One region of the Pseudoalteromonas sp. 23_GOM-1509m genome, then DNA from elsewhere that is predicted to be linked to it. Evidence: predicted binding sites of a transcription regulator. Region 1 holds the regulator's gene; each other region holds the start of a gene.

What was found. Region 1 encodes sigma-54, which starts transcription at its own class of promoters, with help from an activator protein. Its sites were predicted from a motif close to GTTGGCACGNNNNTNGNNT; they were not measured.
Region 2: a site for sigma-54 is predicted at 2,666-2,684, ahead of N523_RS0103960 (DUF2726 domain-containing protein). Genes of this name have one in related genera too.
Region 3: a site for sigma-54 is predicted at 2,355-2,373, ahead of N523_RS0114910 (flagellar basal body rod protein FlgF). Genes of this name have one in related genera too.

Annotation. Positions count from the first base shown of each region.
Region 1 covers NZ_JADO01000011.1:163,073-167,363, reverse strand. Annotated here, with positions in the region: gene lptC (LPS export ABC transporter periplasmic protein LptC) at 1-416, shown strand, start outside; gene lptA (lipopolysaccharide transport periplasmic protein LptA) at 406-945, shown strand; gene lptB (LPS export ABC transporter ATP-binding protein) at 942-1,667, shown strand; gene N523_RS0105435 (RNA polymerase factor sigma-54) at 1,737-3,236, shown strand; gene hpf (ribosome hibernation promoting factor) at 3,263-3,550, shown strand; gene ptsN (PTS IIA-like nitrogen regulatory protein PtsN) at 3,555-4,007, shown strand; gene rapZ (RNase adapter RapZ) at 4,027-4,291, shown strand, end outside.
Region 2 covers NZ_JADO01000010.1:93,645-97,935, forward strand. Annotated here, with positions in the region: gene arcB (aerobic respiration two-component sensor histidine kinase ArcB) at 1-1,493, opposite strand, end outside; gene folE2 (GTP cyclohydrolase FolE2) at 1,701-2,621, shown strand; gene N523_RS0103960 (DUF2726 domain-containing protein) at 2,724-3,320, shown strand; gene mtnN (5'-methylthioadenosine/S-adenosylhomocysteine nucleosidase) at 3,430-4,137, shown strand; gene N523_RS0103970 (cobalamin biosynthesis protein CobD/CbiB) at 4,138-4,291, shown strand, end outside.
Region 3 covers NZ_KI912433.1:326,269-330,559, forward strand. Annotated here, with positions in the region: gene N523_RS0114895 (flagellar basal body P-ring protein FlgI) at 1-55, opposite strand, end outside; gene flgH (flagellar basal body L-ring protein FlgH) at 68-751, opposite strand; gene flgG (flagellar basal-body rod protein FlgG) at 766-1,554, opposite strand; gene N523_RS0114910 (flagellar basal body rod protein FlgF) at 1,576-2,319, opposite strand; gene flgE (flagellar hook protein FlgE) at 2,453-3,775, opposite strand; gene N523_RS0114920 (flagellar hook assembly protein FlgD) at 3,834-4,291, opposite strand, start outside.

The sequences.
Region 1 (4,291 bases):
AGCTAAAACAAACGGCTTATAATGAACAAGGTAAAGTGAGCCATAAGGTAACTGCGGTAAAAATGGAGTTGTATCAACAACTCGGTTTTACCTTTTTTGAAAAGCCTATATTCACTTTATACAACGAGCAGCAAACATGGCGTATTAACGCCGATGAAGCCACCCTCTACGACGACCGTCAACTGGTGTTAGAGGGTAATGTAACCGCTCAAAACTTAGTAGATAACGCCATGATCGATACGATCACCGCCCAGACCATCAATGTTGATATAAAACTATTAACCATGCAATCACAGCAGCCTGTCGTTATTACAGGACCTAATTTAAAAATCACAGGTAAAGGCCTTGAGGCCGATTTAAAAACCGAGGTGATTAAACTTATTAACCATACGCGAACCCTATATTATGACCAATAACCTATTTAAAATTTTAATTGTTCCCTCACTATTAATTGCTTTTAACAGTAATGGCGCTGAACCTGCTGAAGCCCCCGCTGCTAATCAAATTTCAATTAGTGCAGATAAGCAAGAAGGTCAATTAAAAGAAAACGTAGGCATTTTTGAGAAAAATGTTGAAATTATTCATGGTAATCGCCGTATCACAGCTGACCGTTTAGAAGTGCATAAACGCGATGATCTAGGCGATAACAAACAGTTATTAATTGCCACAGGCAGCCCTGCATATTTTGAAGAAACACAAGCTGATGGCACTATAATGAGCGCCAGTGCTAATGAAGTGCGTTACGATGTGTCGCTGCGTTTTTTAACCTTAATCGGCGATGCAAGCATTGCTCAAGCAGGTCAAAAAATAACAGCTAAAAGTATCACTTACGATATCGAGCAGCAGTTAATTAGCGCAGAAAAAGACGAAAACTCAACAGACCGTGTACACACTATTTTAGTCCCTGTTGAAAATAAAAAAGAAGATGATAAAGGCCAACCATGAGCACATTAAAAGCAGAGCTATTAGCTAAAAGCTACAAAGGTCGTGAAGTTGTAAAAAACGTTGGCCTAGAGGTTGAAGCTGGCAGTATTGTGGGGTTACTTGGCCCTAATGGTGCAGGTAAAACCACCACTTTTTATATGATTGTAGGCCTTGTGCCTAGCGATAAAGGCAAAATATCAATTGATGATAAAGATATTACTTTATTACCGATGCACAGCCGAGCGCGTTTAGGGATTGGTTATTTACCGCAAGAGTCGTCTATTTTTAGAAAGCTGACTGTTTATCAAAACTTAATGGCTATCTTAGAAACACGTAAAGAATTAAATAAACAACAACGCGAAGATACCTTAAATAATTTACTTGATGAATTTAGCATTCAGCATATCCGCGATAGTCAAGGTATGGCTTTATCAGGTGGTGAACGTCGCCGCGTTGAAATTGCTCGCGCGTTAGCAGCAAACCCTAAATTTATCCTTTTAGACGAACCCTTTGCGGGGGTTGATCCTATCTCAGTATTAGATATTAAAAAGATTATAGAGCATCTTAAAAACCGAGGAATTGGCGTACTTATCACAGATCACAACGTACGCGAAACTCTTGATGTTTGTGAAAAAGCCTACATAGTTTCTCATGGGGAGTTAATTGCATCAGGCACTCCAGAATATGTATTAAACGATAAAACAGTACGCGATGTTTATTTAGGCGAGCAGTTCAAGCTCTAATATGTGTGTTATTACACTAAGCATCTGCTAAGATTAATTATACTAATTTAAAAGGATTGTTAGAGATACATGAGGCAATCATTACAGCTGCGCATGGGCCAGCAACTTACAATGACTCCACAGTTGCAACAAGCAATTCGCTTATTGCAACTCAGTACATTGGATCTCCAGCAAGAAATTCAAGAAGCGCTCGATAGCAACCCCTTGCTTGAAGTTGAAGAACACGATTACAGCGAAGACACTGCAGGTAAAAACGAACAAAAAGCCGATAACGATGACTTAACGCTAAGTGCCTCAGCTGACGATAAACCTAGCGAGTATGAGCAAGATAGCGGCGAAGCAATGACCAAAGACACCATTAGCGATGATATGGCTATGGATGTTACTTGGGATGAATATATGAGCGCTGCGCCTGCCTCTTCATCGGGCCCAATGCCAGAAGATGAATCTATTTATCAAGGCTCTTCGACTGAAACGCTGCATGAGTATTTAATGTGGCAACTTCAACTGACGCCGTTTAGTCCTACCGATGAAGCGATAGCTATTGCAATTGTAGAAGCTGTGGACGATTCAGGGATTCTAACCCTTAGCTGTGAAGAAATATTAGAAAGCTTTAACCAAGAAAACGACGGCGAAGATGAAGTTGAACTTGACGAAATAGAAGCGGTACTAAAGCGTATTCAACTATTTGATCCAGTGGGAATAGCCGCGCGTAGTTTACAAGAGTGCTTGTGTATTCAGCTAAATCAATTTGATAAAGACACACCTTTTTTAAACGAAACAAAAATGATCTTAACCGATCATATTGATTTACTTGCTGCACGTGACTATCGCACGTTAATGAAAAAAACAAAGCTTAAAGAAGATGAGCTTAAAGAAATCATGACGTTGATTCATACGCTCAGCCCAAAACCGGCAGACACTATTGTTAGAGAAGAGTCTGAATACGTTATTCCTGATGTGTCGGTTAAGAAAGTTAAAGGTCGTTGGGTAGTTGAATTAAACCCAGATAGCATGCCTAAGATCAGAGTAAATAGCCAATATGCAGCTATGTCGCGTACGGTTAAATCAAGTGGTGATAGCCAGTTTATTCGCTCGCACTTACAAGAGGCTAAATGGTTTATAAAAAGCTTAGAAAGTAGGAATGACACGCTACTTAAAGTAACCAACTGTATTGTGCAGCAGCAACAGGCCTTTTTTGAACACGGTCCTGAGGCTATGAAGCCTATGGTGCTTAACGATGTGGCTGAAATGGTGGAAATGCATGAGTCGACTATATCGCGTGTTACTACGCAAAAATACATGCATACACCACGTGGCATTTTTGAGCTTAAATATTTCTTTTCAAGCCATGTAAGTACTGAAAATGGTGGCGAATGTTCATCAACAGCAATACGTGCATTAATTAAAAAATTAATCGCTGCAGAAAACTCAGCTAAACCATTGAGTGATAGTAAAATTGCAGATATATTGGCAGAGCAAGGAATTAAAGTAGCGAGGAGAACCATTGCAAAATATCGCGAATCTCTAGCTATTCCCCCGTCTAATCAACGTAAAAGTTTGATTTAAGGCGTACAACAAAGAGGAAAATGTTTATGCAACTGAATTTAACTGGTCGCCATGTAGATATTACCGACTCGCTTAGAGACTACGTAAATAGTAAATTTTCGAAGTTACAGAGGCACACTGATCACATAACGAATGTGCACGTTATTCTCGATGTAGAAAAACTAAACCAAAAAGCTGAAGCAACCGTTCATGTTAGTGGCGCTGAGATTTTTGCCTCTACTGAGCATCAAGATATGTATGCCGCTATAGACTCGCTCATTGACAAGCTAGATCGTCAAGTAATTAAACACAAAGAGAAACTTGCTCGACACTAACACTATGAAACTAAGCTCACTTATCTGTCAGGACTGCAGTAAAGCTGCGGTCCTTTTTAATAGTAAAAAAAGAATTTTAGAATTTATCAGTGAATTGGCTCACAATAAGCTGCCCTATTTAACACAACAAGATATTCTTAATGCATTAACTGCAAGAGAAAAGCTTGGAAGTACAGGCATTGGCCGAGGCATTGCTATTCCACATGGTCGCATGAGTGGAGCTCAAGAGCCCCTTGCTTTGATTTTAGTGAGCGAAACAGCTATTAATTTTGATGCGATTGATAACCGGCCGGTTGACATTTTTGTCGCGTTAATTGTTCCCGATGGCGATAATCAGCAGCATTTGAAGACGCTAGCCACGATTGCTGATAAGCTCAATGATAAAGAATTTTGTAAACAGTTACGCGCCGCCAAATCGGATAGCGAACTGTATCAGGTTATCGTCAGTCAATCGTAGTAATAAAGAAAGGTGATAAATGGAATTAATAATTATAAGCGGTCGTTCAGGCTCAGGTAAATCTGTGGCGTTACGCGTTGTGGAAGACTTAGGTTATTATTGTGTAGACAATATTCCTCTTAATTTATTACCATCATTAGTGCGCAGTGTTTCCGACAGTTATAATAAAATTGCCGTGAGTGTTGATGTACGTAACCTACCTAAAGAGCAACAGCAGTTTAATGAAATCATTGAATATTTACCTGGTTTTACTAAACCAACGGTATTTTATTTAGACAGTGACG
Region 2 (4,291 bases), on a different contig from region 1:
TGTACCGTAAAGCAGCTGCCCTCTCCTGGGGTACTATTAACCGTTATTGTGCCTTTCATTGCGCTTACTAACGCTTTGGTGACAGCTAAGCCAATACCTGAACCAATGGCATTGGTGCCTTTAAGATCTGGCGCTTTATAGTACATGTCAAAAATGCGTGTTAGTTGCTCTTGTGGAATGCCTTCACCGGTATCGAGTATTTTAATAATAAGCCAAGGGCCATCTTCACGGTTTTCTCTGGCACAATCTAAGATTACGCTCCCTTGTTGAGTAAACTTAACAGCGTTATTAATTAAGTTCCACACCACTTGGCGTAAACGAGTCGGGTCAAGCAAAGCATATATGTCAAGCATGCCAGAACGCTTCACTTCAAACGAAAGCTCTTTTTGCTCAGCAATAAGGCCTGCAAAGTTAACCACATCGTTGATAAAGTCCGAAACATTAATTTCGTTGGCGGCAATATCTAACTGCTCACGGTCAATTTTATCTAAATCTATAATATCGTTGAATATGTTACCTAGCGTTTCGGCGCTTGAAAACACGGTATTACACCAACTGCGTTGCTGTTTGTTTAATTCGGTATCCAGTAGCATACGCGTTAAGCCCACAATACCATTAAGCGGTGTACGTAACTCATGGCTTAATGTGGCAATAAATTTCCCTTTATCTTTATAAGCTGTTTCCAGTGCCTGCGCAGCTTCTTTACGACTAGTAATATCACGGCCAAACGCAAGTAAACCAATGTAATCCCCTTGTTCATTAATAAAGGGAAGTTTACGCAATTCAAACCACCTAATTTCACCGTTTACTGAGTACTCCACATCTATAGTTAAACCTTGGTGAGTGCGCTCAACTTGCTCATCGGTTCTGAGTACTTCTGATAAAAAGTGGCTTGGGAATATTTCTTCTGCGGCTTTACCAATAAGTTCACCACTGGTTTTGCCCATTACCTCTTCAAACATTTTATTACAACCGGCAAACACCCCGTTGTTATCGCGGTAATAAAATAAATCCGGCGAGGAGTCTACTATTGAGCGCAGTAACATGCCTTGCTGTGCGAGTTCTTGTTGTGTTTTTTTACGCTCTGCAATTTCACGCCTAAGCTCTTCTATTGCTCGGTGTTTGGCATGAAAAGCCATTTTACGTTCGTCAATTTCAATATTTAAGCGGTTAATATTGTCTTTGAGGGTTTGATTTAAAAGCTTCTCTTGTTTTGTGGCACTATCTAAATAAGCATAAGAGGCATCAAGTTGCCGAATAGAGTTTAATAATATACTGATAACTAAAGGAGAAACAACCGAGGTAAAAAATACCACGGCGAGTATATCAACCAAGTTTACTTCGCCTATGGCAACGTAATAAAACATACTTGATAAAACCAGCGATATTGTCAGTAATAATGCATAGCAAATAGCTGCAGTTTTAAACTCACCAAAACGAGTTATTGAACTGGAAAGAACTCGAACCCACGGGTTCAAAGAAGAATCAGTCATATATCAGTTTTTCTCTTAGCTAAATGCTTAGGGTCTGTTGACCTTTCAAGGTTAAAGGCTAATTTTAGCATTTTCTATCAGCTATTTTCATGTTGTGCGACAAAAACAATAAAATTTCATGTTTGGTGTTATTTGCTGCATTTCAGCAAATCTTTATTTAGTGTAAAATGCGGCGTTTTAAATATTGCAAATAACGAGTAACGTATCATGCAAAAAACTATGCCAGATATTGCTAACACGGCTGCCGCATTACAAACAGGTAAATTAGACTGGGTAGGTATGGGCGATATAGAGCTGCCTTTTATTTTTGAATCTCTTGATTTAGCTCCAGTTACCGTTAATGCAAAAGCACGCGCCTTTGTTAATTTACACAAAGCAGATGCTAAAGGCATTCATATGTCGCGACTATTTTTAGCGTTGGATCACCTCTCAACTGAGCAACAGGTCAATCCACAAACCTTAGCACAAGCCTTAGATACCTTTATCACCAGTCATGAAGGCTTAAGTGATAAAGCACACATTGAATTTAAATTTGAATTGCCGCTACGCCGTAAGTCATTACTTAGTGGTAAAGCAGGTTGGAAAAGCTATCCCATTGTACTTACCAGCACTATCAATCAAGGCGTTATTAGTTTTGAGCTCAGCGTTGATGTGACTTATTCATCAACTTGCCCCTGCTCTGCAGCACTGGCTCGCCAATTAATTCAAAACGCATTCAGCGAAAAGTTTTCTCAAGAAACACTCACTCAATCAGAAGTTTTAGAGTGGCTTGGAACAACTCAAGGCATTGTAGCAACCCCGCATTCACAGCGTTCAATTGCTAATGTTAAAGTTAAATTAGCAAATAACATTAAACAGTTTGATGTGGTTAACTTAATAAACTTACTAGAAGATGAGCTAAAAACACCAGTACAAGCTGCGGTAAAACGTGAAGACGAACAAGAGTTTGCTCGCTTAAACGGTCAAAATTTAATGTTTTGTGAAGACGCAGCACGAAAAATTAAAACGACGTTAGAGTCAAAAGAGTTTAGCGATTACTTCCTGCAAATTAACCATTATGAGTCTTTACATGCTCATGATGCAGTTGCGATTGCCGTAAAAGGTATTGAAGGCGGCTATAAAGCATAATAGTGCTCATCCCCATTCGTTAATAAAACAACCATAACAACTATTTGGGCACATAAATTGCTTTAGAAAAGCAGTGTCAATTTGTTGTTATGGAGTTACCGTATGGAATTCGCTTTATTATTAATATTAGTGCTAGTTGTTGGGGCATCTGTCGTTGCGTCAAAATTTAATGATGACGGCGGAAACCCTTATCCTTTTACTCGTAAGCAAAGTGTATTTACCCAAGTAGAAGGGGCGTTTCTGAATTTATTAGAGCGCGCTGTTGGCGATCAATATAAAATTGTTAGTCGCGTTAAACTAATCGATGTGATTGACTGTAAACAAGGCCTGTCTGTTAAATCTAAACGTGCGGCAATGGCTAAAGCAAAAAATAAGCAGCTCGACTTTGTTTTAGTAGATAAAGAAAAAATGACCATAGTGGCTGCGGTTGACTTAGTTAATAACGCCAATAAAGATGGCCACAAAGCACAGCGCGACTGGTTTGTTAATGGCGCATTGGAAGCCGCAGGTATTCCACATATTCGTATGAAAGTGAAGGCAGGCTACCGCCCAAGCGAAGTACGCGATGCAATTATGTTTAAATTAGGTAAGCCAGCGGCATCTAAACCTTCACGACCTACGCGTGCTAGAGTTCATAAACCGGCGGTATTGTCTCCTTCTCAAGCAAAGGCACAATCAACAGCCCTTGCTGAAATATAATCAATAAGTTTATAAAGTGCGGGCTTTTTAAGCTCGCATTTTTGTTTGTTTTACCCCACGTTATTTTTTGCAGTATAATCACCGTATTCAAACTCAGGAATTTAACACTATGAATGTTGGTATTATTGGCGCAATGGAGCCAGAAGTTAAAATTTTGCGCGAGGCGATGCAAAATCCACAAGTTTTAACCAAGGCTGGTTTTACTTTTTACACAGGCGAGCTTGCAGGCAATACCGTCACTTTAGTGCAATCAGGTATTGGTAAAGTCGCTTCGACAATCGCAACCACATTACTTATCGATAACTTCAATCCAGATTGTGTTATTAACACTGGCTCTGCCGGTGGATTCGACCCATCACTAAACGTTGGCGATGTAGTAATTTCATCTGAAGTACGTCATCACGATGTTGATGTAACAGCGTTTGGTTACGAAATTGGCCAAGTACCACAAATGCCAGCAGGTTTTACTGCTCACCCTAAACTTGTAGAAGCAGCCGAGCAAACAATTGCACAAATTAGTGAAGTAAAAACCCTTGTTGGTTTAATTTGCACTGGCGACTCGTTTATGTGCGACCCTGTTCGTATTGAAAAAGCACGCAGTGACTTCCCTACAATGCTAGCAGTAGAGATGGAAGGTGCATCAATTGCGCAAACGTGTTTTGCACTTAATACACCATTTGTTGTTATTCGCTCAATGTCTGATATTGCAGGCAAAGAGTCGCCGCAATCATTTGAAGAATACTTAGAAACAGCCTCTATAAATTCATCAAAAATGGTCGTAGCTTTACTTGAGAAATTAACGGCGGTTACGCTGTAAATGCTCAATAATATTGTTCAAAATCATTTGGACTTTATTGTATTTATTTGTGCGCTCCTTGCTGAGCGCTTTTTACCTTTAGTAAGTTGGTATCACCCTAACCACATACTCTCTGCTATTTTTAGCGCTATAAGCCAGCGTATTTATAAAAAAA
Region 3 (4,291 bases), on a different contig from region 1:
CAGTAAATTGCCAGCCTAGTAGCACCATAAAACAAAAAACTTTAAAACCATTCATGTTGAATGTCCTCTAAAAGGGAAACAATGAGCTACTAAAGAAACGCGTTAACCAACCCGGGCTTTGTGCCTCTTGAGTTTGACCCTTACCTGAATACTGAATACGCGCATTCGCAATACGATTAGACTCAACGGTATTATCAGCATTAACATCTTGTGGACGCACTAACCCCTCTAAGCGAATAAATTCTTCACCGGTATTTAGCGTTAGCCATTTTTCACCGCGAATCACTAAATTACCATTTGGTAATACTCGCATCACGTTAACCGAAATATCGCCAACTAGGCTGTTTGATTGATTTGATTTTGAGTCACCTTTAAACGACGCATCACTACCAACCCCAAATTGAATACTATCGCCACCAATATTAACCGGTAAACCACCTAAACCAATAACAGGATCGAGGCTAGCATCTGTTTGTTTATCTGTTTCTGTTTTAGCCGCTTTTGTGGCTTGGGTTGACTCTTGCAATTTAACCGTAATGATATCGCCTGTTCTAAGTGCTTTCTTATCGGCATATAAGTCATTCGATAACTGAGTACTGAATAAAGAGCCAGTTGCTACCACTGGCTCCATATTAGGCTCAGGATACATAGGTGCATAGTAGGGATCGTCCTGCACTACTTCATTATTTTGTGTAGATACACAACCGCTTAACAGTAAAGTCCCTACTGCAAATAACATGATATTACGCATACAATCCCCCAAGACTATAATTGTTGATTGATGTAGCTCATCATTTCATCAACCGCTGAAATTACCTTTGAGTTCATTTCGTAAACTCGCTGAGTTTCAATCAAATTAACCAACTCTTCGGTCACATTTACATTTGATGTTTCAAGTGAACCTTGAATAATTGTACCTAAGCCCTCAACCCCCGGGTTACCTTGAACAGGTGCACCACTTACTGCAGTTTCGGTATAAAGGTTTTGCCCTATAGGCTCAAGGCCCGACGGATTGATAAAATCACTAATAGTAATTTGACCAATAACCACGTTTTCGGCTTGACCTTTAATGCGAACTGACACTTCACCATCTTGAGATACGGTGATTGACTGTGCATCATCAGGCACATTCATTTCAGGCTGAACAACGTAACCGGCACCCGAAGTTACAACTCGCCCCTCACCGTCGGTGGTAAACTGGCCGTTACGCGAATAAGCAATATTGCCATCTGGCTGCAATACTTCGAAAAATCCAGGACCAGAAATCATCCAATCTAATGAATTTTCAGTGGTGAGCATGTTACCTTGGGAAAAGTTTTTCTGATTAGCGACCACTTTCGTACCCGCGCCCAGCATTAAGCCTGACGGCATTTCGGTGTCTTGCGATGAGCGACCGCCTGGTTGATTAATATTTTGGTAGAGTAAGTCTTCAAAAATAGCACGGCTTTTTTTGTAACCCACTGTACTGGCGTTCGCTAAGTTATTTGATATAACCGATATATCAGTTTGTTGAGCGTCAAGCCCTGTTTTACTTATCCATAATGCTGGATTCATAATAATGTCCTCACGTTAAAGTTAAACGATGCGCATCAGCTGTTCTTGACGTTCGTCAATCTCTTCAGCTGTTTTCATCAGTTTTACTTGTAATTCAAATTGGCGTTGATGACTGATCATATCGACCATTTCATGCACAGGATTTACATTCGATTTTTCTAATGTGCCACCTAATACTTGTACATTGGCTGATGTTTCGACTATTTGGCCTGGTTTAGCTCTAAATAAGCCATCGTTACCCTTCTCGAGTGTAGCGTTGTTTGCATCAACTACTTTTAGCCGATCAACTTCTTCTAAAAAGTTAGCCGGTGCACCTTGAGGGCGAACTTGAATAGTGCCATCTTTGCTAAATTCAATTTTTTCAATCGGTACAGGTAATATGACTGGCCCACCTTCGCCAATAACTTGACGACCGTCGCTGGTAGTCAACATTCCTTCAGCCGTTATATTTAACGAACCCACTTTTGTATAGGCTTCATTACCGGAGGCATCCTGAACACTCAGCCATGCATTATCACTCATAGCAATATCAAGGCTGCGACCTGTTTCGACAACACCGCCCGATGTCATGTTAGATCCTGGGCGCTCCTGCATAGCAAAAACACGAGTCGGCAAACCTTCACCGAAAGCCTGCATTGACCGTGCTTGCGCAAAATCAGATTTAAACCCAGTGGTATTCGCATTTGCCAAATTATTGGCTTTAAGAGCAAGCCCTTGCATGCTTTGTTTAGCGCCAGATGCCGCTATGTAGACCATTTTATCCATAACATCGACTCATTAAGAAATCTATGTATGAGTAAATGCAATATAAGTGCCAAATTAAATTTAAGTGTGAATAAGATTTTAGGAGAGGAATAAAAAAGGCTGCACTAAGCAGCCTTAGTAAATCAAAATATGATTATCTGATCTGAAGGATGTTCTGTTGAATAGTTGAGTTAACCTCAAGCGCACGAGAGTTTGCTTGGAAGTTACGCTGCGCACTAATCAAATCAACCAGCTCATTGGTTAAGTTTACGTTAGACTGCTCAAGAGCTGACGAATTAATGTTGCCTAGTGTGCCTGAACCTGGCTCACCCGCAATTGGTTCCCCCGAGGTCAAACTTTTTTTCCATGAAGTGTCACCTACTTGCTGCAAACCTTGTGAGTTTGAAAAGCGCACCATGGCAACTTGACCTAAGTAAGTTGAATCACCATTACTGTAAGATGCAACAACTTTTCCATCTGTACCAATATCAATACCCGCTAAGCGACCTACTGTCGCACCATCTTGCTCTAGTGCTTTCACCTCAAAGCGACTCGCATATTGAGTAGGCGTTCTATTTGCAGTACCGGCCTCATCGCGCCAATTAATCGCAATATCATCAAATTGGGCGCCATTAGATAAAATACCCGATAAATTAGCTCCGGTTAAATTAACATCAGTAAAGGTTGGACCAACATTTGGAGCACCATTAGTCGTTGCAGGCAAACCGCTAGCATCAAACCCAAAGGTACTTAGCGGGCTTGGTGTTGCTGTCGCGGCACCAGTTGCATCAAAGGGAGTTTTATCAAGCGTACCATGTACTTGCCATTCATTAGGCGCTGTTTTTACAAAAAAGAATTGTAGAACATGTGGCTCACCAAGTGAGTCATACATTGTGGTCGATGTCGAAGAGTTATAAGTAGTACTGTCTGTTGCATCAAAAGGGACAGCTATTACATCTTCTCGAGAATCGACGTTAAATGATGTATAAACGTTTGAAGTAGAGCGCGGAGAGCCCGAAGAATCTGGTATTTGTAAAGCAGATGAAGTACTAAGACTTACAGAGGTCGTATCACCACTAACTTCATCAACTGGGAAGCTTTGTAAAAAATTACCTTTAGCATCTACAACAAAGTTATCTTTATTAAGCTTAAATGCACCCGCACGCGTGTAGGTAAAGTCTTGTGCGCCTAAGTCTTGACTGGTAGCAAAATAGCCCTCACCTGTGATCGCTAAATCCAGTGAATTATTAGTAAACTGCAGCGAGCCCTGATGAAACTGCTGGGCAACCATAGTGGTTTGTACACCATCACCATTTTTCGTTTTACCGGCGCTAAATACTGATGATGCGTATACATCAGCAAATTCAGCGCGAGACTCTTTAAAGCCCGTGGTATTTACGTTGGCAATATTATTGGCGGTAACATCTAAATCTTTTTGTGCGGCAGCAAGGCCTGTTAATGCAATATTGAAGCTCATAATTAACCTCTAACCTAAAAAATATTTAGCCTATTGGCTAAAAAATACATAAAATCTATTACGCGATTTCTGCGACATCAGTCAGCCTAACCGCACCTTCTTTGGTATTAATAATAATGCCGCTTGAGCCATTAATATTAACACTCTCAATATTTTTGAATGAGGCAATTGGTAAGCTAGAGAATTCGCCATCCGTACTGCCTTCAGCTTTAACATTGTATTCACCAGGAGGAAGTCGTTCACCCGCTTCGTTTTTACCATCCCAAGCAAAGCGAACCGCACCTGCAGGCTGCGTGCCTAAATCAATAGTTTTAACTAATTGCCCTGATGCATCTTCAATACGAAGCGTTAAATTGTCTACCGGCTTTTCAGCAACAATCGCTCCCTTTACCTCACCCGACTCATTAAGCTCAAGTGTGTCAGACTCCAGCAGCGCTTGCTTACCAACCAGTGTTGATGCTTGCAATGCTGAATTTGATGTCATCGACGCAGCTAAAGACTCAAAGTTAGAGTTTA